One region of the Pantoea agglomerans genome, then DNA from elsewhere that is predicted to be linked to it. Evidence: predicted binding sites of a transcription regulator. Region 1 holds the regulator's gene; each other region holds the start of a gene.
The links. The regulator CRP, encoded in region 1, controls carbon source genes, mostly activating them, when cyclic AMP is high. The targets are predictions, from matches to a motif close to ATGTGANNNNNNTCACAT.

Region 1 (5,487 bases):
TGTGCCGCAGTGGCTTACACAGTGGCTCTCATCATGATTATTCCCTGGCAACAGCTCGATCCCGATACCCTTACCAACCTGATTGAAGCCTTTGTGCTGCGCGAAGGCACCGACTACGGCGAGCAGGAGCGCAGCCTGGCGCAAAAGGTGGCCGACGTGCGCCGCCAGCTGGAGCGCGGCGACGTGGTGCTGGTCTGGTCGGAACTGCATGAAACCATCAATATTATGCCGCGCAGCGAATTTCGCGGCTGATGCGCCAACGCACTTTTCGTGTTAACAATGCTCATCGCCCGACTTCACAGGGAGCTTTTTTATGTCAGCACGACACCCGATTATTGCGGTAACCGGCTCAAGCGGCGCCGGCACCACCACCACCAGCCTGGCGTTTCGTAAAATTTTTCAGCAGCTCAATCTGCACGCCGCCGAGCTGGAGGGCGACAGCTTCCACCGCTATACGCGGCCAGAAATGGATATGGCGATCCGTAAGGCGCGCGATTTAGGACGCCATATCAGCTATTTCGGCCCGGAGGCCAACGACTTCGGCCTGCTGGAGCAGACCTTTACCGACTACGGCAACGCGGGCAAAGGGCAGTCGCGCAAATATCTGCACACCTACGACGAAGCCGTGCCCTGGAATCAGGTGCCCGGCACCTTTACGCCCTGGCAGCCGCTGCCGGAAAATACCGACGTGCTGTTTTATGAAGGGCTGCACGGCGGCGTGGTGACGCAGCAGCATAACGTGGCGGAGAAGGTCGACCTGCTGGTGGGCGTGGTGCCGATCGTTAACCTGGAGTGGATCCAGAAGCTGGTGCGCGACACCAGCGAGCGCGGCCACTCACGCGAGGCGGTGATGGACTCGGTGGTGCGCTCGATGGAGGATTACATCAACTTCATTACGCCGCAGTTTTCACGCACCCATATTAACTTCCAGCGCGTGCCGACCGTTGATACTTCAAACCCGTTTGCCGCGCGCGAAATTCCGTCGCTGGATGAGAGCTTCGTGGTTATTCACTTTCGCGGGCTGGAGAATATCGACTTCCCCTATCTGCTGGCGATGCTGCAGGGCTCGTTTATTTCGCATATGAATACGCTGGTGGTGCCGGGCGGCAAGATGGGTCTGGCGATGGAGCTGATTATGGCGCCGCTGGTGCAGCGGCTGATGGAAGGCAAGCAGATCGCCTGACCAGGTCTGGCGCGGTCGCGGGTAGCAAGGCCCGATCGCAAAGACGCAAAAAACGGCCTCCCTGCCAGCTCGGCCCGCGCGTATACGCCCCTCATCCTTGAGGGGCGCCCGTAAACGGGCCAACGCGTTGCGTTGTTCAAAAACGCTCCCGGCGTTTTTGTCCATGGCGCGGGACGCTTTGCTCTTCGGCCCTTGCCACCCGCTCCTTACGTACAGTGCGCTTTTTTACAGCGCGACCACTTCATAGCTATGGGTAATCTCAACGCCCTTGCCCAGCATCAACGCCACCGAACAATATTTTTCCGCCGAGAGATCTACCGCGCGCGCCACGGCTTTATCGCTCAGCGCCTTGCCGGTCACCACAAAATGCAGATTGATATGGGTAAACAGGCGCGGCGCCTCTTCACGACGCTCCGAGGTCAGTTTCACCTCACAGTCCACTACCTCGTTGCGGCCCTTCTGCAATATGGAAACCACATCGATGGCGCTACAGCCGCCCGTCGCCATCAGCACCATTTCCATTGGACTTGGCGCTTTATCGCCGGAGTTACCGTCCATCAGGATCTGATGCCCTGACGCCGACTCGCCGAGAAAGGTTAATCCTTCGATCCACTTCACTCTTGCCTGCATGTTTCCACCTCAAGAATAGCCCTTTTGCCGCCAGAGTACGCGTTCACCTGGCAAACAGCAATCCAGAGTAATCCCCCCTTTGCTGAAGCGAGACAACAGAAGACAGTCGGCAAAAGCTGTGCTACAAACAGTGCTGAAAATAGTTCGTTCTGTTAAGGACGAAGACGGGACACATCAAGCGCCTGGCGCAAAATAAGGCCCGAATAATCTCCTTTAGGGGAAACGCTTAAAGCTTTCATCGCCTTGCAGGGACAAGTTCCCCCCGCGTTTTGGGCACGATTACAACAGAGGATAATAGCGAATGGTTCTCGGCAAACCGCAAACAGACCCTACACTCGAATGGTTCCTGTCCCATTGCCATATTCACAAATATCCATCCAAAAGTACGCTGATTCATCAGGGTGAGAAGGCTGAAACCCTCTACTACATCGTGAAAGGTTCCCTTGCGGTGCTGATCAAAGATGAAGAGGGCAAAGAGATGATCCTCTCTTACCTGAATCAGGGTGATTTTATCGGCGAGCTTGGCCTGTTTGAAGAAGGCCAGGAGCGTAGCGCCTGGGTACGCGCGAAAACCGCGTGCGAAGTAGCGGAAATTTCCTACAAGAAATTCCGTCAGCTTATTCAGGTGAACCCGGATATTTTAATGCGTCTCTCTTCGCAGATGGCGCGCCGTCTGCAGGTTACCTCGGAAAAAGTGGGCAATTTAGCTTTCCTCGACGTGACCGGACGTATTGCACAAACCCTGCTTAACCTGGCGAAGCAGCCAGACGCCATGACGCATCCCGACGGCATGCAAATCAAAATTACTCGTCAGGAAATTGGCCAAATCGTTGGTTGCTCACGCGAAACCGTGGGCCGCATTTTGAAAATGTTGGAAGACCAGAACCTGATTTCCGCACACGGCAAAACCATTGTCGTTTACGGCACCCGCTGATTTCCTCTCACTCACGGCGTGATGTTACCGTCACGCCGTTACTGCCTGTAGTGAAGTGATGTGGCGTCGAATCATCTATCACCCCGAAGTTAACTATGCCCTGCGGCAGACGCTGGTGCTCTGCATTCCGGTGGCGCTCGGCTGGCTGTTCGGCGATCTGCAAAAAGGCCTGCTCTTCTCTCTTGTGCCCGCCTGCTGCAACGTTGCGGGTCTGGATACGCCCCATAAGCGCTTCTTTAAGCGTCTGATCGTTGGCGGCTCGCTGTTCGCCCTCGGCAGCTTTCTGATCCAGCTGTTAACCCTGAAAGGCGTGCCGCTGCCTGTCGTGCTCTTTGCGCTGCCGCTGCTGCTGGGCGTCACCGGCGAAATCAGCCCGCTTCACGGCCGCCTGCTCTCCGGCACGCTGGTGGCGGCTATCTTTACCCTGAGCCTGATTGGCCGCATGCCGATCTACGTGCCCCCGCTGCTCTATATCGGCGGCACGCTCTGGTACGGGCTCTTTAACTGGTTCTGGTTCTGGCTGTGGAAAGAGCAGCCGATGCGCGAAACCCTGAGCCTGATCTACCGCGAACTGGCGGACTACTGCGACGCGAAATATACCCTGCTGACCCAGCTCACCGATCCGGAAAAAGCGCTGCCCCCGCTGCTGGCGCGCCAGCAGAAAGCGGTCGATCTGATCAACACCTGCTATCAGCAGATGCATATGCTCTCCGCCAGCCGCGACAACAGCCATAAGCGGCTGACGCGCGCGTTTCAGGTGGCGCTCGACCTGCAGGAGCATATCTCCGTCAGCCTGCACCAGCCGGAAGAGGTGCAGAAGCTGGTGGAGCGCAGCCATGCGGAAGCGGTGATCCGCTGGAACGCCAAAATTATCTCGGCGCGGCTGCGCGCCCTGGCCGACGCCATCCTTTATCACCAGCTGCCGAGCCGTTTCGATATGGAGAAGCCGCTCGGCGCGCTGGAGAAGATCGCCCGTCAGCACCCCGATAATCCGGTAGGCCACTTCTGCTACTACCACTTCAGCCGCATCGCGCGCGTGCTGCGCACGCAAAAGCCGCTCTATCAGCGCGACCTGATGACCGACCGCCAGCGCCGCCTGCCGCTGCTGCCCGCGCTGCGCAGCTATCTGTCGCTGAAGTCCGCCGCGCTGCGCACCGCCGCGCGCTTCGCCGTGATGCTGATGTTCGGCAGCGCGCTGGCGATGCTGTTCGATATTCCCAAGCCCTACTGGATCCTGATGACCATTATGTTTGTCAGCCAGAACGGCTACAGCGCCACGCGGGTGCGCATCCAGCACCGGGCGCTGGGCACCTTCGCCGGCCTGGTAATCGCCGCCGCCTCGCTGCGCTTCGCGGTGCCGGAATCGCTGGTGCTGCTGTTTATGCTGGCGGTAACGCTGGTTAGCTATCTGGTAACGCGCAAATACTACGGCTGGTCGATGATCGGCTTTACCGTGACGGCGGTCTATTCGCTGCAGCTGCTGTCGCTGAACGGCGCGCAGTTTTTACTGCCGCGCCTGATGGACACGCTGATGGGCTGCCTGATCGCCTTCGGCGGCATGCTGTGGCTGTGGCCGCAGTGGCAAAGCGGACTGCTGCGTCAAAACGCCCACGACGCGCTGGAAGCCTATCAGGATGCGCTACGGATGCTGCTGGGGCCGGAGCAGGAGGCGAAGCAGCTGGCGTATCAGCGTATGCAGGTTAATCAGGCGCACAATGCGTTGTTCAACTCGCTCAATCAGGCGATGCAGGAGCCGGGCTTTAACGCGCAGTACCTGAAAGATATGCGCCTGTGGGTCACGCACAGCCAGTTTATCGTCGAGCATATCAACGCCATGACGATCCTCGCCCGTGAGCACACCATGCTGACGTCGGATCTGGCGCAGCGCTATCTGCAGTCGTGCGAAATCGCGCTGCAACGCTGCCAGCAGCGGCTGGAATATGACGGGCCGGGATCGCAGACCAACGTGATGGCGGGCGTGGAGAACCTGGATGAGGGGCCGACGACGATTCTGGAACAGCATGTGAAGCGCATTCTGGAGCACCTCAACGTTATGCATACCATCTCGTCACTGGCCTGGAGCCAGCGGCCGCACCACGGTCGCTGGCTGATAAGACATTTACGGAAAGGGTAATCAGGCCGACAGCGCGCGCTCTACCGCCCGGGCGAAGCGCGCCATGCCCTCTTCGATATCGGTGGGCTCAATTACCAGCGACGGCGCAAACCGGATCACGTCGGTGCCCGCCACCAGCACCATCAGCCCTTCCGCCGCCGCCGCGTTAAGAATGTCGCGCGCTTTACCGGCGTGCTGCGGCTTCAGCGCCGCGCCAATCAGCAGCCCTTTGCCGCGAATATCTGAGAAGAGATCCCGCTTCGCGTCGAGCGCCTTCAGCGCCGCGACAAACTGCTCGCGCCGCGCCTGAACGCCTTCCAGCACCTCTGGCGTATTGATCACATCCAGCGCCGCTTCCGCGACCGCGCAGGCGAGCGGGTTACCGCCGTAGGTGGTGCCGTGTACCCCCGGCGACATGGTAGAGGCGATATCATGGGTCGTCAGCATGGCGCTGACCGGAAAGCCGCCGCCCAGGGCTTTGGCGGTGGTAAGAATATCTGGCGTCACGCCGTAGTGCTCATAGGCGAACAGCTTGCCGCTGCGCCCCATGCCGCTCTGCACCTCATCCAGCACCAGCAGCGCATTATGCTTATCGCACAGCGCGCGCAGCCCCTGCATAAACTCTGG
Region 2 (5,487 bases), 1.2 Mb from region 1:
GCCACTGAATCGGAGCAGGAGATCGTCTCGGTTTGCAATCTGACCGGGGAAGTTATTCTTGAACAGCCCGGTACTCAAAAGCGAGAAGTGCTGGCGGAAAACACTCAGACCTTTCTTAAGGGTTTACAGGTGGTTATGCCGGCATTTGCAGATAATCGCTAGTGGCATTGTGAGATATCTCTTACATATGATGTGAGAGATTGGCATTTTTCTCAAGGGCCATCCAGAAGTCCGCAATGTAAAAATATTGTGAATCATTGACTTAATGGCATTACTCCTAAATTTGGTCTATAAACAAATAAGGTAACGCTGTTAAGTATCTTGTTTATTCAGCCGCCTCTGACAGAATAGTCAGCAGTTGGCAGGAAGCCAGAGGATTGAAGATAGCGTCAGGATACGTCATGCCAGGAGGCGGGAACGTAACGGAGTTTACGTCACACGGAAGGCTTCAGGATGAAGCAGGACACTCAGGAAAGAGTCAGGGACACCTCCAGGAAGGAGAACGAGAGCCGCACATGATGCGCGGTGGGCCCGGAAGCCAAAGGAATTATCGGGATGATAAGCGCAGGATAGCGCGCAGGAAAAGTTGTCACGGATGAGCAGGGAGCATCAAAGTAGCGGGAAAGCTGCAAACGAACCGGGAGCACTGTTTTAACAGTGCTCCCTTTTTTTGCGCGCGCGTTCGGCGGTGGTATGCTTGCCGCCCCAATTTACCGCTCGCTGGAGGTGGCGTATGACCCTTTTACTGTTACAACGGCTGGAGCAGCTTGAAGCGCTGCTGCGCGATCACCATCACTGGCAGGAGACGCCCCCGTCCGCCAGCGCGCTCGCCAGCAGCCAGCCTTTCTGTCTCGACACGCTGGAGCCGCTTGAGTGGCTGCAGTGGGTTCTTATCCCGCGCATGCGGGCGCTTATTGCCGCGCAGCAGCCGCTGCCGCAAAATTTCGCTATCGCCCCCTATTTTGAAGTCGCGCTGACCGCTGCTACGCCGGGCCATGGGCCGATCCTGCATAGCCTGACGCAGCTCGATGCGCTGTTTATGGACGATCGCGCCTGATGCTGGAGATTATCTATCAGGATGAGTGGCTGGTGGCGGTCAACAAGCCCGCCGGCTGGCTGGTGCATCGCAGCTGGCTGGATCGCAAAGAAAAAGTGGTGGTCATGCAGACGGTGCGCGATCAGATAGGCCAGCACGTCTTTACCGCGCATCGCCTCGATCGCCCGACCTCGGGCGTGCTGCTGATGGGCCTCTCCAGCGAAGTGGGGCGCCTGCTGTCGCAGCAGTTTGAGCATCATCAGATGCAGAAAACCTATCACGCGGTAACGCGCGGCTGGCTGCAGGAGAGCGGCACGCTCGACTACCCGCTGGTAGAGGAGCTGGACAAGATCGCCGATAAATTCGCCACGGAAGCGCGTGCGCCGCAGCCGGCGGTGACCGACTATCAGGCGCTCGCCTGGGCGGAGATGCCGGTGGCTATCGGGCGCTATCCGAGCGCGCGCTACAGCCTGATGCAGCTCTCGCCGCGCACGGGCCGCAAGCACCAGCTGCGCCGCCATATGGCGCACCTGCGCCACCCGATTATCGGCGATACCACCCACGGCGATCTGCGGCAGAATCGCGGCGCGGCGCAGCATTTCGGTGCCGACCGCCTGATGCTGCACGCCAGCAGCCTGGCGCTGACGCACCCGGTGACCGGCGAACCGCTGGTGATCCGCGCCGGCCTGGACGGGATATGGCGCGGGCTGGCCGACGCGTTTGGCTGGCAGGCGGCGTTCGCCGCCGCAGGACTTGAGTTTGCCGACGCGGCAGGCGAGGATAGCAGCTCAGCTTAAGGAGCAGGCACATGGCGAAGATTGGCATTTTTGTAGGTACGGTATACGGTAACGCGCTGCTGGTGGCGGAAGAGGCGCAGCCGATTTTACAGGCGCAGGGGCACGACGTGGCGGTTTATGACGATCCGACCTTAGCGCAGTGGCAGGGCTACAGCAGCGATGTCGCGCTGGTGATCACCTCGACCACCGGGCAGGGCAATTTCCCGGACAATATCGCCGCGCTCTATCACGACGTGAAAGATAAGCTGGGCTATCAGCCGACGCTGCGTTACGGCGTGATCGCGCTGGGCGACAGCAGCTACGACCACTTTTGCGGCGCGGGCAAAACCTTTGACGCGCTGTTGCAGGAGCAGCACGCGCAGCGCGTCGGCGAGGTGCTGCTGGTGGACGCTACCGAAGATCCTGAGCCGGAGACGGTCACGTCGCCCTGGGTTGAAGCCTGGGGAAAACAGCTTTGAGTTAACCGCGCCCCGCCGCAGCGCAGCGCGCCTCGCTGTCAGGTCACCGGCGCCGGATTGAACACCGCCAGCTGGTTGCGAATGCCCCAGCGATCTGACCAGGTTTGCTGGCGGCCGCTGGCGATGTCCAGTATCAAGTGAAAGAGCCGCCAGCCGACCTGCTCAATGGTCTCTTCTCCCGTGGCGATAGTGCCGGCGTTAATATCCATTAAATCGTGCCAGCGATCGGCCAGCGCGTTGCGCGTCGCCATCTTGATCACCGGAATCGCCGCCAGTCCGTAAGGGGTGCCGCGTCCGGTGGTAAAGACCTGCAGCGTAATCCCCGACGCCATCTGCTGCGTGCCGCAGACGAAATCGCTGGCGGGAGTAGCGGCGTAGATCAGGCCGCGCCGCGTCGGCCGCTGGCCGGGCGACAGCACTTCGACAATCGCGCTGCGGCCCGATTTGGCGATCGATCCCAGCGCTTTTTCCACCACGTTCGCCAGCCCGCCTTTTTTATTGCCGGGCGAGGGGTTGGCGCTGCGGTCAGTCTGGCCCTGATCGAGATAGTCGTCATACCACGCCATCTCCTCCAGCAGCCGCCTGCCGACCTCTTCATTAATAACGCGCGGCGTCAGCAGATGGATAGCGTCGCGCACTTCTGTCACTTCGGAAAACATCACCGTCGCGCCGCAGCGCACCAGCAGATCGGAGGCGAAGCCCACGGCGGGATTGGCGGTGACGCCGGAAAAGGCGTCGCTGCCGCCGCACTGCGTGCCGACGATCAGCGCGGAGGCGGGACAGGTTTCACGCTGGCGGCGGTTGAGTCGCTCAAGGTGCCTTTTCGCCACGCTGAGGATCTCCTCCACCATCGCGCCGAAGCCGATATGGCGCTCATCCTGCAGGCGCACAATATCGCTTTCGTCGAGTGAAATCGCCTGCACGTCGGGGGTGCCGGTCAGCAGACGATCCGGCTGCAGCTTCTCGCAGCCGAGGCTCACTACCATGATTTCGCCGCCGAAGTTAGCGTTCAGCGCCAGGTTATGAATAGTGCGAATCGGCACCACCGCCGCCGGCGCGTTAATCGCCACGCCGCAGCCGTACAGGTGGTTTAGCGCCACGACGCCATCGACGTTCGGATAGTTCGGCAGCAGGTCGCGTTCGATAATCTGCACCACGTAGTCCACCACGCCCGCCACGCAGTGTACGCTGGTGGTAATGCCGAGCAGGTTGCGCGTGCCGACGCTGCCGTCCGCGTTGCGGTAGCCTTCAAAGGTGTAGCCCTCCAGCGGCGGCAGCTCGGGCGGCACGTTGGTCGCCAGCGGCAGGCTGGCGAGCGGCGGCGCTTCAGGCAGCATAACCAGCGACTCGTCGATCCAGCTCCCCTGGGCGATATCGCGCAGCGCATAGCCGATCGTTTCGCCATAGCGGAGGATGGCCGCCCCCTGCGGAATCGCGGCGAGGGCGACTTTATGCCCTTGCGGAACATGTTCCGTCAGCGTCAGCCCATCGGGAAAGGTGGTGCCTGCCGGCAGGCCCTGGCTATTGACCACGATAGCGACATTGTCATCTTCATGGACTTTGATACAGAGCGGCGGCTCATTCAGAATTCGGTTCATCGCTCACCTTCCAGTCATGCATACGCGAATAATGATTAATCCCGTGCCCGAGCAGGCTTTGTCAGCAGCCGGGCGCGCCGTACGTGGCGGCGCATTATCGTTCTTCATGACGCACATCAGATTTGCCAGCCTTAGTATATGAACCCCGGTTGTCGCCCGCATTGTGCAACTGACCGGCATTTGCGCGCATTTACGCTGCTTTTTGGTTCGCTTCTCCAAAAGCAAGTGAAGAGTCTCACAAAGGCGTCCGCCGCTGCTTAATAAATCGCCATTACTGGCTGAAAAAAGCGGGTTCCGTGAGGCGCGCCGCAGTCGGCTGTGCAACTGCCAGACAATGCGTGTCCCAGAGGCTTAATTGTCAGGCGTTCTTCCAGTGCCTCCGCCTGTTGTCATTCCTATACTGGCTTTCGTTATTCGACGTTAGGTTATTCGTCACGACGCACTATCGGTTTGCCCCTATAAAAAATCGCCGTGTTTAACCCGACTTCTCTCTGATACCCAACGCGATGTGTATGCAGTCAGAGCGAATGTAGCGAACGCTATATTTCAGGAGTGCATCATGAATAGTTACAGCCAGACGGCGGAAGCGGTGCAGAAGCGCACCAACGCCCGCTACTGGATCGTGGTGATGTTGTTTATCGTCACCTCGTTCAACTACGGCGACCGCGCCACCATTTCCATCGCCGGCTCCGCCATGTCGAAAGATATCGGCCTGGACTCGGTGGGACTCGGCTATATCTTCTCGGCGTTCTCCTGGGCCTATGTTATCGGCCAGATCCCGGGCGGCTGGCTGCTGGACCGCTTCGGCTCTAAACGCGTCTACTTCTGGAGCATCTTTACCTGGTCGCTCTTTACGCTGCTGCAGGGCTTTGTCGATATCTTCAGCGGCTTCGGCATTGTCGTTTCGCTGTTTCTGCTGCGCTTTATGGTCGGCCTGGCCGAGGCCCCTTCGTTTCCCGGCAACAGCCGCATCGTTGCCGCCTGGTTCCCGGCGCAGGAGCGCGGCACCGCGGTGGCGATTTTCAACTCCGCGCAATATTTCGCCACGGTTATTTTTGCGCCGATTATGGGCTGGCTGGTGGCCGAAGTGGGCTGGGCGCACGTGTTCTGGTTTATGGGCGGTCTCGGCATCATTCTCAGCTTTATCTGGCTGAAAGTGATCCACGATCCAAACGACCATCCCGGCGTGAACAAAGCCGAGCTGGAGTATATGGAGCAGGGCGGCGCGCTGATCAATATGGACGCGAAAAAGACGCAGCAGAAAGTGAGCTGGGATGAGAAGTGGTTCCAGATCAGACAGCTACTCTCCTCGCGCATGATGCTGGGTATCTATCTCGGCCAGTACTGCGTCAACGCGCTCACCTATTTCTTTATCACCTGGTTTCCGGTCTATCTGGTGCAGGCGCGCGGCATGTCGATTCTGAAAGCGGGGATGATCGCCTCGATTCCGGCGGTGTGCGGCTTCCTCGGCGGGGTGCTGGGCGGCGTTATTTCCGATTACCTGATGCGGAAAACCGGCTCGCTCAATATTGCGCGCAAAACGCCTATCGTGCTCGGCATGCTGCTCTCGATCAGCATGGTGATGTGTAACTACAGCG
Region 3 (5,487 bases), 840 kb from region 1:
TATCCTGCGGCTGATCCAGCAGGCGAATCAGACGGATGACCGCGTCCACCAGCAGCGGCGAAACTTTATGGGCGGCGATGCCGCGTTCGGTGCGCGCATCCAGCAGCGACGAGGTGAGCGGAAAGGTTTCGAGATAGCGCATTAACCGCGCTTCGTTAATGGCGATGCCAATGCCGAGATTGGGCTTCTCCGGCGTCGCAACGGTTACGCAGGAGCGCACCGGCATATCCATCGTCACCAGCAGCAGATCGCCAGGACCGTAATGAATAATTTCCTCGCCTATGCGCAGCGCTTTTCCGCCCTGCGCAACCAGCGCGAAGCTGGCCCACTGCGCATGGTAGGTTGGTTCCGATGGCCGCGAGCTACGGCCGAAAAAGAGAAAATCAATCGCGCTGTCGTGACGGCCATCGTCGGCCGCATGACGCGCGATAAGCTGCGCCAGATGCGCCAGCTGCGCCGGTTCCGCCATATTCTCCCTCCTTCTTCGCGAATAAATGCTGGCGAACATGTTACCTGAACCCGCAACGAACGCAGCCGCCTGGCCGCCAGATTTGCAGGATCGTGCAAGAGACTTGCAGGATTGCGCTACCGCACAATCAGCCTGAAAGCGCATATTTTGCAAACGCGATACTCAGGTGGAGAGACAAGATGAAAGCACTTGATGGAAAAATTGCGCTGGTGACGGGCGCCTCAAAGGGCATTGGCGCGGCCATCGCTACGGCATTTGGCGCGGCTGGCGCGCGCGTGGTGGTCAACTATCGCCAGGATGAGCCAGGCGCGGTGGATGTGGTGAGCGATATTCACACGCTGGGCAGCGAAGGGCTGGCGGTGCAGGCGGATATCTCGCGCGAAACAGACGTCGAGCGGCTGTTTGAAACCGCAGAGGCGCACTTCGGCACGCCCGATATTGTGGTCAATAACGCCGGCCAGTTTCATCACGGCGAGTTTGGCGCCCTGAGCCTGCTGGAGATGCAGCAGCAGATTAACGTGAACCTGCTCGGCACGCTGCTGGTTTGCCAGCAGGCGGCGCGGCGCTTTCCTGCGCGCGGCGGCTGCATTATCAATCTCAGCGCGCTGAACAGCCAGCAGAGCACGCCGGGTTCGGTACTCTGGGCGGCCACCAAAGGCGCTATCGATACGCTGACGCAGGGGCTGGCGCGCGAGCTGGGCCCGCGCAATATCCGCGTCAACGCGCTGGCGCCGGGTATTATTATGACGGAAGGGCTGCTGGCGGCCAAAAAGCTCAATCCGCAGCTTAAGGCGCAGCTGCTGGCGGCGACGCCGCTGGGGCGCTTCGGGCTGCCGGAAGATGTGGCGCAGGTGGCGCTGTTTCTCGCCTCAGAGGAGGCCGCCTATATCAGCGGCGAGCGCGTTCTGATAGCTGGTGGTGCCTGAGAAGAGAAAGAAAGGTAAAAAAAAAGGGAAGCCCGAAGGCTTCCCTTTTTATCAATCAGCCAGGCTGATTATCAGAACTCGCGACGACGCGGCGCTGCAGCAGCGCCCTCTTCGCGACGCGGACCGCGGCTGCCTTCACGGCTGAAGCTGCTACGTCCGCCTTCACGACCGCCTTCACGACGCTCGGAAGAGAAACGACGTCCGCCTTCGCGACCACCTTCACGGTTGCCGCCGCCACGGCGCTCGCCGCCGAAATCACGGCCGCCGCGACGTTCGCCGCGCCCTTCGCTCTGCGGCTGCGCATCGCCCAGCAGCTGCATATTCATCGGCTTATTGAGAATACGCGTACGGGTGAAGTGCTGCAGGATATCGCCCGGCATGCCTTTCGGCAGCTCGATGGTCGAGTGGGTGCCGAACAGCTTGATGTTGCCGATGTAACGGCTGCTGATGTCGCCTTCGTTGGCGATAGCGCCGACGATGTGACGTACTTCAACGCCGTCATCACGGCCCACCTCAATGCGGTACAGCTCCATTTCGCCGACGTCGCGACGTTCACGACGCGGACGATCGCCGCCTTCGCGGTTGTCACGCGCTTCACGCGGTGAGCGGCGGTCATCACGACGGTCGTCGCGATCGCGGTACTCGCGACGCTGCGGACGCGGCGCATCCGGCTGTACGATCAGCGGACGTTCGCCCTGCGCCATTTTCAGCAGCGCGGCAGCCAGCGTTTCCATATCCAGCTCTTCCTGCGGAGAGAGTTTCTCCAGCAGAGCGCGATACTGGTCGAGATCGCTGCTTTCCAGCTGCTGCTGTACGCGCGCGGCGAATTTCTCCAGACGACGCTTGCTCAGCAGTTCGGCGTTCGGCAGTTCCACTTCTGGAATGGTCAGCTTCATGGTGCGCTCGATGTTGCGCAGCAGACGACGCTCGCGGTTCTCGACGAACAGCAGCGCGCGACCAGCACGACCGGCGCGGCCGGTACGACCGATACGGTGAACGTAAGACTCGGCATCCAGCGGGATGTCGTAGTTAACGACCAGGCTGATACGCTCAACGTCCAGACCACGCGCAGCAACGTCGGTGGCGATCAGGATATCGAGACGGCCATCTTTCAGACGCTCCAGCGTCTGCTCACGCAGCGCCTGGTTCATGTCGCCGTTCAGCGCGGCGCTGTTATAGCCGTTGCGCTCCAGCGCTTCAGCCACTTCCAGCGTGGCGTTTTTGGTGCGCACGAAGATGATAGCGGCATCAAAATTTTCCGCTTCAAGGAAACGCACCAGCGCGTCGGTTTTACGACCGTACGCGGTCCAGTAAGACTGGCTGATGTCCGGGCGCGTGGTGACGCTGGACTGGATACGCACTTCCTGCGGATCTTTCATGAAACGTTTGGTGATGCGACGGATCGCTTCCGGCATGGTCGCGGAGAACAGCGCGGTCTGATGACCTTCCGGGATCTGCGCCATGATGGTTTCAACGTCTTCGATGAAGCCCATACGCAGCATTTCGTCAGCTTCGTCGAGCACCAGGCCACGCAGGTTAGAGAGATCCAGCGTACCGCGTTTCAGGTGGTCGAGCAGACGACCCGGGGTGCCCACCACAATTTGCGGGCCCTGACGCAGCGCGCGCAGCTGCACGTCATAACGCTGGCCGCCGTAAAGGGCCACGACGTTGACGCCACGCATATGTTTAGAGAATTCAGTCATCGCTTCAGCAACCTGAACCGCCAGCTCGCGGGTCGGCGCCAGCACCAGGATCTGCGGTGCGCGAAGAGCAGGATCGATGTTGTTTAACAGCGGCAGCGAGAACGCTGCAGTTTTACCACTACCGGTCTGCGCCATACCCAGTACATCGCGGCCCGCCAGCAGGTGAGGAATACACTCAGCCTGGATCGGAGAAGGCTTAACGTAGCCCATGCCGTTCAGTGATTCGAGGATGTCGGCGTTCAGGCCCAGGTCAGCAAAAGTGGTTTGAATATCAGTCATGTAGTACACGTGCCTCTTAGATTGCGGCGGCCAGTCTACATAACTCGTCGTGAAAATTTTCAGTCATTTTCATCAAAAAGTGTGAACCGGCTCAAATTAGAAGTTTTGACGAACAGAAAGGCCCTCATCCCGGAAGATGATGACTTAACGGGTACTTCAGGCAATAAAAGTTCGTCAGCTATTGCTGGTCAGATTCTGATAAATCGTCTTGTGTCTGGCCGAGTTGCGCCAGTTCCAACAATGCGTATCGGTGTTCAACAAAGTTATTGACGTTGTTGGCCACCGCCAGTTTGAACAGCGCTTTCGCGTTGTCCTTCTCCCCCAGACTTAGGTAGTGCTTACCTAAATAGAAGTTGGTTTCACTGAGATGTTCAGCGAGCGAGGTGTTATCCGTTGCGTCTGCCTTGAGACGTTCCATCAGCGTGCTTTCACTGATGTCGCCAAGGTAGAATTCGACAATGTTCCATCCCCATTGATCACGGGCCGCTTTGTCGTAACGCTGCTGCAGCGCAACTTTCGCCTTATCAGCGTCCATCTCGCGTTCATCGAGATAGAGCCACAGGCTGCGGAAAGGATCGTTGGGATCGTCTTGATAAAACGCCAGCAGATCATCTTGCGCTAACTTGTATCGACCGCCGTAATAGAGGGCGATACCACGGTTTAAATGCGCATAATTGTAAGTTGGATCAAGCTCAAGTACAGAATCAAACGCTTCATAGGCAGCATCAAAGTTGCCTGCCTGCGTTAAATATATGCCGAGATAGTTAAACACTTCCGGCATATCTGGTCTTATAGACAGCGCTTGCGAGAAATCGTTCCGCGCCAGTGCTCTCAGACCGAGACTATCATACAACACTCCGCGCTCATATAACAGCTGTGCGCGTTCATCATCGGTAAGGGCGCGACTGGCAAGAATTTGTTCCATGCGCGCCAGAATCACTTCCTGCTGCAGTGTGGGCTGTAGAGGTACTGCAAGAACTTCGTTCTTACGCCAATTGGAGTTGCTGCATCCTGCCAGCGTGATAGCTGTCGCAACAAAACACCAGCGCAAAAAAGGCTTCATTTCCCACTCCCGAATACAAACATTAGGACAACGCTCCTGTTATCCGCCTGCTGTGCACAAGGATTCCCGCCCTCGCGATGACACAAACGCCTCTCCCATCCGCGATGGGATAAGGAGAGGCAAACAGGGAATTACTCTGCGTCTGGTGCGCTGGTCACGGCAGCTTCTTCGCCCTGCGGCTTAGACTCTGTCGCTTCTTTGATGCTCAGACGGACGCGGCCCTGACGATCCACTTCCAGCACCTTAACCGGCACTTCCTGACCCATCTGCAGGTAGTCGGTCACTTTCTCTACGCGCTTGTCGGCGATCTGAGAAATGTGTACCAGACCTTCCTTGCCGCCGCCAATGGCGACGAAGGCGCCGAAGTCGACGATACGGGTCACTTTACCGCTGTAGATACGGCCCACTTCGATCTCGGCAGTAATCTCTTCGATGCGACGAATCGCCTCTTTCGCCTTCAGACCGTCGGTCGCCGCGATTTTCACGGTGCCGTCGTCTTCGATCTCGATGGTGGTGCCGGTCTCTTCGGTCAGCGCGCGGATCACGGAACCGCCTTTACCGATCACATCTTTGATCTTGTCTGAATTGATCTTGATGGTGTAAATGCGCGGCGCGAACTCAGAGATTTCTTTACGCGGCGTGCTGATTGCCTGCTCCATCACGCCCAGGATGTGCAGACGCGCACCTTTAGCCTGATTCAGCGCAACCTGCATGATTTCGCGGGTGATGCCTTCGATTTTGATGTCCATCTGCAGCGCGGTGATACCTTCACGGCTACCGGCTACTTTGAAGTCCATGTCGCCGAGGTGATCTTCGTCGCCGAGGATATCGGAGAGCACGACAAACTTCTCATCTTCTTTCACCAGGCCCATCGCGATGCCTGCAACGGCCGCTTTGATCGGCACGCCAGCATCCATCAGCGCCAGTGAAGCACCGCACACGGAAGCCATAGAAGAAGAGCCGTTGGACTCGGTGATTTCAGAGACAACGCGCACGGTGTACGGGAACTCTTCCTGCTTCGGCATCACGGCCAGCACGCCGCGCTTC
Region 4 (5,487 bases), 190 kb from region 1:
ATAGATTTCGCTGTAGCTGCCCTCCAGCCAGGTATTCGCCACCATGCCCGGCCCGCCGTGGCCCGGTCCGCAGATATAGATCATATTCAGGTCGCGCTGGCGAATAATGCGGTTGAGGTGCGCGTAGATAAAATTGAGGCCGGGCGTGGTGCCCCAGTGCCCCAGCAGGCGAGGCTTAATATGTTCCGGCTGCAGGGGCTCGCGCAGCAGCGGGTTCGCCATCAGGTAAATCTGCCCGACGGAAAGGTAGTTGGCGGCGCGCCAGTAGCGGTCCAGCAGGCGTAACTCACTGGCAGCGGTCGATTCTGACATCGGACATTCTCCTGGTTAGCGAAACGTGACGAGAAAAAAAGCGTTTCATTAACCCTAATAGAGAATCCACGACTCGACCAGGCGCGATACCCGGAAACAAAAAGCCCCGCCAGGGCGGGGCTTTGATCGGCCAAACGGGCTTACTTGCCTACCACATGGGCGGTTTCGCGCGCTTCGTCGTTCGCAGCGTTTGGCGTCACCGGCGGCGCGTAGGCGAGTTTCAGCACGCGGCTGGTATCCGCCAGCACTCGCTCCGTCAGCGCCACGTCGCCGTTAAGTTTGCGCCCCCAGGAGGGCACCACGGCGCGAATGCGGTTCTGCCATTCCGTCGACGCCATCTGCTCTGGCCAGGCTTTCGCCATCAGCTCCAGCATAATCGGCGCAGCGGTGGAGGCGCCCGGCGAGGCGCCGAGCAGGGCGGAAATAGAGCCATCTTCCGAGGTGACCACTTCAGTGCCGAGACGCAGCACGCCGCCCTCTTTGCCCTCTTTTTTGATAATCTGCACGCGCTGGCCAGCGGTAACCAGACGCCAGTCGTCAGGATGCGCCTCCGGCACATAGGTGCGCAGCGCCTCCATGCGATCGGCATCGCTCTGCAGCACCTGATCGACCAGGTATTTCACCAGGTCAAAATTCTTCAGCCCGACGTTCATCATCGGCAGCAGGTTGCTGCTGTTTATCGAGCCGAACATATCCAGCAGCGAGCCCTGCTTAAGAAACCGGGTGGAGAAGGTGGCGAACGGGCCAAACAGCAGCACTCTTTTGCCGTCCAGCACGCGGGTATCGACGTGCGGCACCGACATCGGCGGCGCGCCGACCGAGGCTTTGCCATAGACCTTCGCCATATGCTGACGCACCACGTCCGGGTTCTCGGTCACCAGGAACGAGCCGCCGACCGGGAAACCGGCGTAGCCGTTGACCTCCGGGATGCCGCTCTTCTGCAGCAGCGGCAGCGCCGCGCCGCCCGCGCCGATAAAGACGTTTTTCGCCGTTAGCAGGCGGCTCTCGCCCGTTGCCAGCGAATGCAGGGTAACCTGCCAGCGGCCGTCGCTCAGGCGCTTGAGGTCGCGCACTTCCTGACGCAGACGCAGGCGGAAGCCGGGATGTTTCTCCAGCGAGGCGATCAGCTGACGCGTCACTTCGCCGAAATTGACGTCGGTGCCCATCTCCGTCCAGGTCGCCGCAACTTTCTGGCGGCGGTCGCGGCCTTTCATCACCAGCGGGATCCATTCGGCAATCTGCTGTGGATCTTCGGAGTAGGCCATACCGCGGAACAGCGTGCTTTTCTGCAGCGCCTGATAGCGTTTGCGCAGGAAAGCCACATTCTCATCGCCCCAGACAAAACTCATATGTGGCGTGCTGTTAATAAAACGTTCAGGCGAGTGGAGACGTCCCTTCTGCACCTGCCAGGCCAGGAACTGACGGGAAACCTGGAAGGATTCATTAATTGCCAGCGCTTTGCTGATATCGATGCTGCCATCCGCCTTTAACGGCGTATAGTTCAGCTCCGCCAGCGCGGCATGGCCGGTCCCGGCATTGTTCCAGCCGTTAGAGGACTCTTCCGCCACGTTATCGAGACGCTCGACCATTTCAATGGCCCAGTCCGGCTCCAGCTCCTGTAGCCAGGCGCCTAGCGTCGCGCTCATTACGCCTGCGCCAATCAGCAGCACATCAACGTCTTTACGCTCGGACATCTGCGGTTTTCCCGTGCCAACGGCGCTCGTTGCGAGCGTAAGGTTTACAGCTGTTTTGCTCATGAGGCGACATCTCCTCTCTCTGTTGACCTGATGCTCAACAGGTTCGCAGGCGAAATAGCCGCGCTTCTTGGGAGCGCGTTGCGCTATTTCTCAAAGGTTAAGACTCAGGTTCGTTTAAGCGGGCTGCAGGTTAACTGCACGTTATGCTTTATCTGTTGAATATAACATTCTCGCCTCTGAATTAAACATTTGTTTATTTTTTAAATGCAGAAATGATTCAGCATAAGAATTAATCATCCCGGCTCGACGTGCATAAGGAATTTTTTATCGAAAACTCAGCGGGTTAACCGAATATGATGTTGCGGAAATGCACGATGACGGTGCATGGCAGGGAGAGAGGGAAAAATCGCCTTATTTTATAAGGCGCTGATTTTAAAAGATTAGACAAAAAGGGATCGATAAAGGATTTTTCACGAGGCGGCCTTTTTCAGCCGATTCTGTAAAAGTAATGTTACATTTTTGTGATTTCAATCTGCCCGCGCCGGGCCGACAGCCGCAGCGACAGGCAACAGGATCAGGTGCGAAACCAGCGGCGATAGATAAAGCGGATCGCATAAAACTCCACCGCGCCCAGCAGCAGGAACCAGACGCAGAAGATCAGGGTATAGAGCTGGTTGATATCCTGCAGGTGCAGACGCTGGGTCAGGCTTCTGGCCATCGTCAGTCCAAAATTGGGCGCAGGCAGCAGCAGCGCAGAGAGAAAGCCGAGCAGCAAGATGCCGCCGGGGATAATCAGGGATTCAAAAGGGTTTTTCATCAGCAGGTTCCGCATTAGTCAGCGCGGCTATTTTCCGGCAATCTCCGCCGGGGTTCAATCCCCGCCGCGGCCACGCCTTCAGGCCGCGCGTCTGGCTCTGAGAAAAGGCTTAAGGACCATTAACTTAGCGGCAAAAGATAGCGAAAGATAAAAGTTATAGCCTTTGCTATATTTAAATCCATGATTTCCTTGTCTTTTTATCAGGCGGGATGCGTGCTAGACTGCGCGCACTTTTACCAGACTGAACCTTTATTGCGGCAAAAAGCAGGCGTCTGAACGCTTTTTACCCTGACACTAGCCATTATGACTTTTATCGCAACTCTGATCCTTGCCTTCGGCATGTCGATGGATGCTTTTGCCGCTGCGCTCAGCAAAGGCGCGGCGCTGCATCGTCCCGGATTTAAAGAAGCGCTGCGCACCGGTCTGATTTTTGGCGCGATTGAAGCGCTGACGCCGCTGATCGGCTGGGCTGCCGGCCTCGCCGCCAGCCGTTATGTAATGGCCTGGGATCACTGGGTCGCTTTTATTCTGCTGTCGTTCCTGGGCGGACGCATGATGATGGAAGGTTTTCGCCAGACGGCGACGGCAGAAGCGTGCGAAGCGCCGCAGCGTCATGGCTTTATGGTGCTGGCGACCACGGCGGTCGCCACCAGCCTGGACGCGCTGGCGGTGGGCGTGGGCCTGGCCTTCCTGCAGGTCAATATTATCGCCACCGCGCTGACCATCGGCATGGCGACTACCATTATGGCGACCACCGGCGTGCTGGTGGGACGGCTGGTCGGGCCGGTGCTGGGCAAATGGGCGGAAGTGCTCGGCGGCGTGGTGCTTATCGCTATCGGCTGTACCATTCTGATCGAGCATCTCAATCTCTTCGCCTGAGTTGTTATCGCCCGTTAAGGGTGTTTTTGTGATCTGGTTCAAAATTTATTGCCTGAAAAATGCACGGAAGTTATAATTTCTCTGCATTTCTTCAACAAATTTTGAATCAGGTAGCCTATGAAACGCTTCGTAAAATATGTTTTCCGCGCTTACGTCGAAACCTTCAAATATGTACCGCCAGGCGCGATGTACTAATCCTTTACGCTTTATACCGTCTCAGGCAATCACGGCCGCTAGCGTGCCGTGATGCCCCCTCGCCATACGCTTTTCTTTCTACGCCTTCGCGCACCCTCCTCTTTTTACCACCCGATTCGGCCTCTGCCATAAGCTCAGCTTTTCGCTATAGCCGCAGGTTATAGCCAGCGACTAAACAAGCATTCGTCCCGCTTCGCCGCCCGTGAAATAGTGCCTTTCAGACCTTCCACCCTGTCTGAAAGAGAACGCATTATGCTTATCCCGCAACCCTATCTGCTATTTCTCGGCGACGTCACCGATCCGCTGGCCGCTAAAACCGCGCGCGGCATTCAGGTGTGGCGACCCGAACAGTGCGTCGGCGAAATTCGCCTGCCCGGCTGTACCGTGACCCTGGGACTTGAAGAGCTGGACATCGCGGCGGCGAAGGCGCGCGGCGCCAAAACGCTGGTGCTCGGCACCGCCAACGCCGGCGGCTATCTGCCGCAGCACTGGCTGGAGAGCATTACCACCGCCATTAAAGCAGGGATGAACGTCGCGAGCGGCCTGCATCATCGTCTGGCCGACGAACCTGAACTGGTGGCGCTGGCGGAGGCGCACGGCGTCGCGCTGTTCGATATCCGTCATATGCGGCCGAAACTAAACGTGGGCAGCGGCAAAAAGCGCAGCGGAAAACGCGTGCTGACCGTTGGCACCGACTGCTCGGTCGGCAAAATGTATACCTCGCTGGCGCTGGAAGCCGCCATGCGCGAGCAGGGCATGAAGGCGGATTTTCGCGCCACCGGACAGACCGGCATCCTGGTGGCGGGCGAAGGCATCGCCATCGACGCGGTTATCGCCGATTTTATCGCCGGCGCGGCGGAGGCGCTCTCGCCAGCCAACGACGACGATCACTGGGATATCGTCGAGGGGCAAGGCTCGCTGTTCCACCCCTCCTATGCGGGCGTCAGCATGGGATTAATCCACGGCGCGCAGCCGCACTGGCTGGTGATGTGCCATGAGATGGGGCGTCCGCATATGCGTCATTTGCCTCATCAGCCGATGGTGGGCCTGGCGGACTGCGTCGAAGCCAATCTGCGCGCGGCGCAGGTGACCAGCGACAATCCGCAGCTGGCCGGTTTCGCCATCAACACCTCTAACTTCAGCGAACAAGAGGCGCGCGACTACTGCGCGCAGCTCAGCGACACCTTTGGCGTGCCCGCAACGGATCCGGTGCGTTTCGGCATTGATGCGATCGCCGCCCTGCTGAAAGAGCGGGGCTGAGATGCGTCGCATGCTGATTGAGGTGTTGACGCTGCCGCTGGCGCGGCCATTCGCCATTGCGCGCGGCACCCGCACCGCCGTGGCGGTGATCCGCGTCGTTCTGGAGCAGGACGGTTTTATCGGCTGCGGCGAATGCACGCCGACGCCGCGCTATAACGAGTCCGTCGAGAGCGTGCACGCGCAGCTTAACGCGATGAAAGAGGCGATCGAGGCGGGGCTGAGCCGCCATGCGCTGCAAACGCAGCTTAACGCGGGCGCGGCGCGCAACGCGCTGGACTGCGCGCTGTGGCGGCTGGACGCCGCGCGGGCGAAGCAAACCCTGTGGCA

Region 2: garD (galactarate dehydratase) is a predicted target of CRP. The motif match lies at 4,113-4,130, and genes of this name have one in related genera.
Region 3: yrbN (protein YrbN) is a predicted target of CRP. The motif match lies at 3,457-3,474, and genes of this name have one in related genera.
Region 4: azuC (stress response protein AzuC) is a predicted target of CRP. The motif match lies at 3,732-3,749, and genes of this name have one in related genera.

The regions. Positions count from the first base shown of each region.
Region 1 covers NZ_CP083809.1:300,853-306,339, reverse strand. Annotated here, with positions in the region: gene LB453_RS03835 (hydrolase) at 1-37, shown strand, start outside; gene LB453_RS03830 (YheU family protein) at 34-252, shown strand; gene LB453_RS03825 (phosphoribulokinase) at 314-1,183, shown strand; gene LB453_RS03820 (OsmC family protein) at 1,409-1,813, opposite strand; gene crp (cAMP-activated global transcriptional regulator CRP) at 2,115-2,747, shown strand; gene LB453_RS03810 (YccS/YhfK family putative transporter) at 2,806-4,881, shown strand; gene LB453_RS03805 (aspartate aminotransferase family protein) at 4,882-5,487, opposite strand, start outside.
Region 2 covers NZ_CP083809.1:3,157,943-3,163,429, reverse strand. Annotated here, with positions in the region: gene syd (SecY-interacting protein) at 1-162, shown strand, start outside; gene LB453_RS17885 (YqcC family protein) at 734-1,057, shown strand; gene truC (tRNA pseudouridine(65) synthase TruC) at 1,057-1,833, shown strand; gene LB453_RS17875 (flavodoxin) at 1,845-2,291, shown strand; gene garD (galactarate dehydratase) at 2,330-3,889, opposite strand; gene LB453_RS17865 (MFS transporter) at 4,449-5,487, shown strand, end outside.
Region 3 covers NZ_CP083809.1:3,545,009-3,550,495, forward strand. Annotated here, with positions in the region: gene LB453_RS19650 (AraC family transcriptional regulator) at 1-469, opposite strand, end outside; gene LB453_RS19655 (SDR family NAD(P)-dependent oxidoreductase) at 649-1,395, shown strand; gene LB453_RS19660 (DEAD/DEAH family ATP-dependent RNA helicase) at 1,467-3,377, opposite strand; gene yrbN (protein YrbN) at 3,394-3,450, opposite strand; gene nlpI (lipoprotein NlpI) at 3,556-4,440, opposite strand; gene pnp (polyribonucleotide nucleotidyltransferase) at 4,572-5,487, opposite strand, start outside.
Region 4 covers NZ_CP083809.1:110,338-115,824, forward strand. Annotated here, with positions in the region: gene LB453_RS02930 (phosphoketolase) at 1-312, opposite strand, end outside; gene mqo (malate dehydrogenase (quinone)) at 453-2,069, opposite strand; gene LB453_RS02940 (DUF1158 domain-containing protein) at 2,584-2,826, opposite strand; gene mntP (manganese efflux pump MntP) at 3,130-3,705, shown strand; gene azuC (stress response protein AzuC) at 3,823-3,900, shown strand; gene dgcN (N-acetyltransferase DgcN) at 4,153-5,160, shown strand; gene dgcA (N-acetyl-D-Glu racemase DgcA) at 5,162-5,487, shown strand, end outside.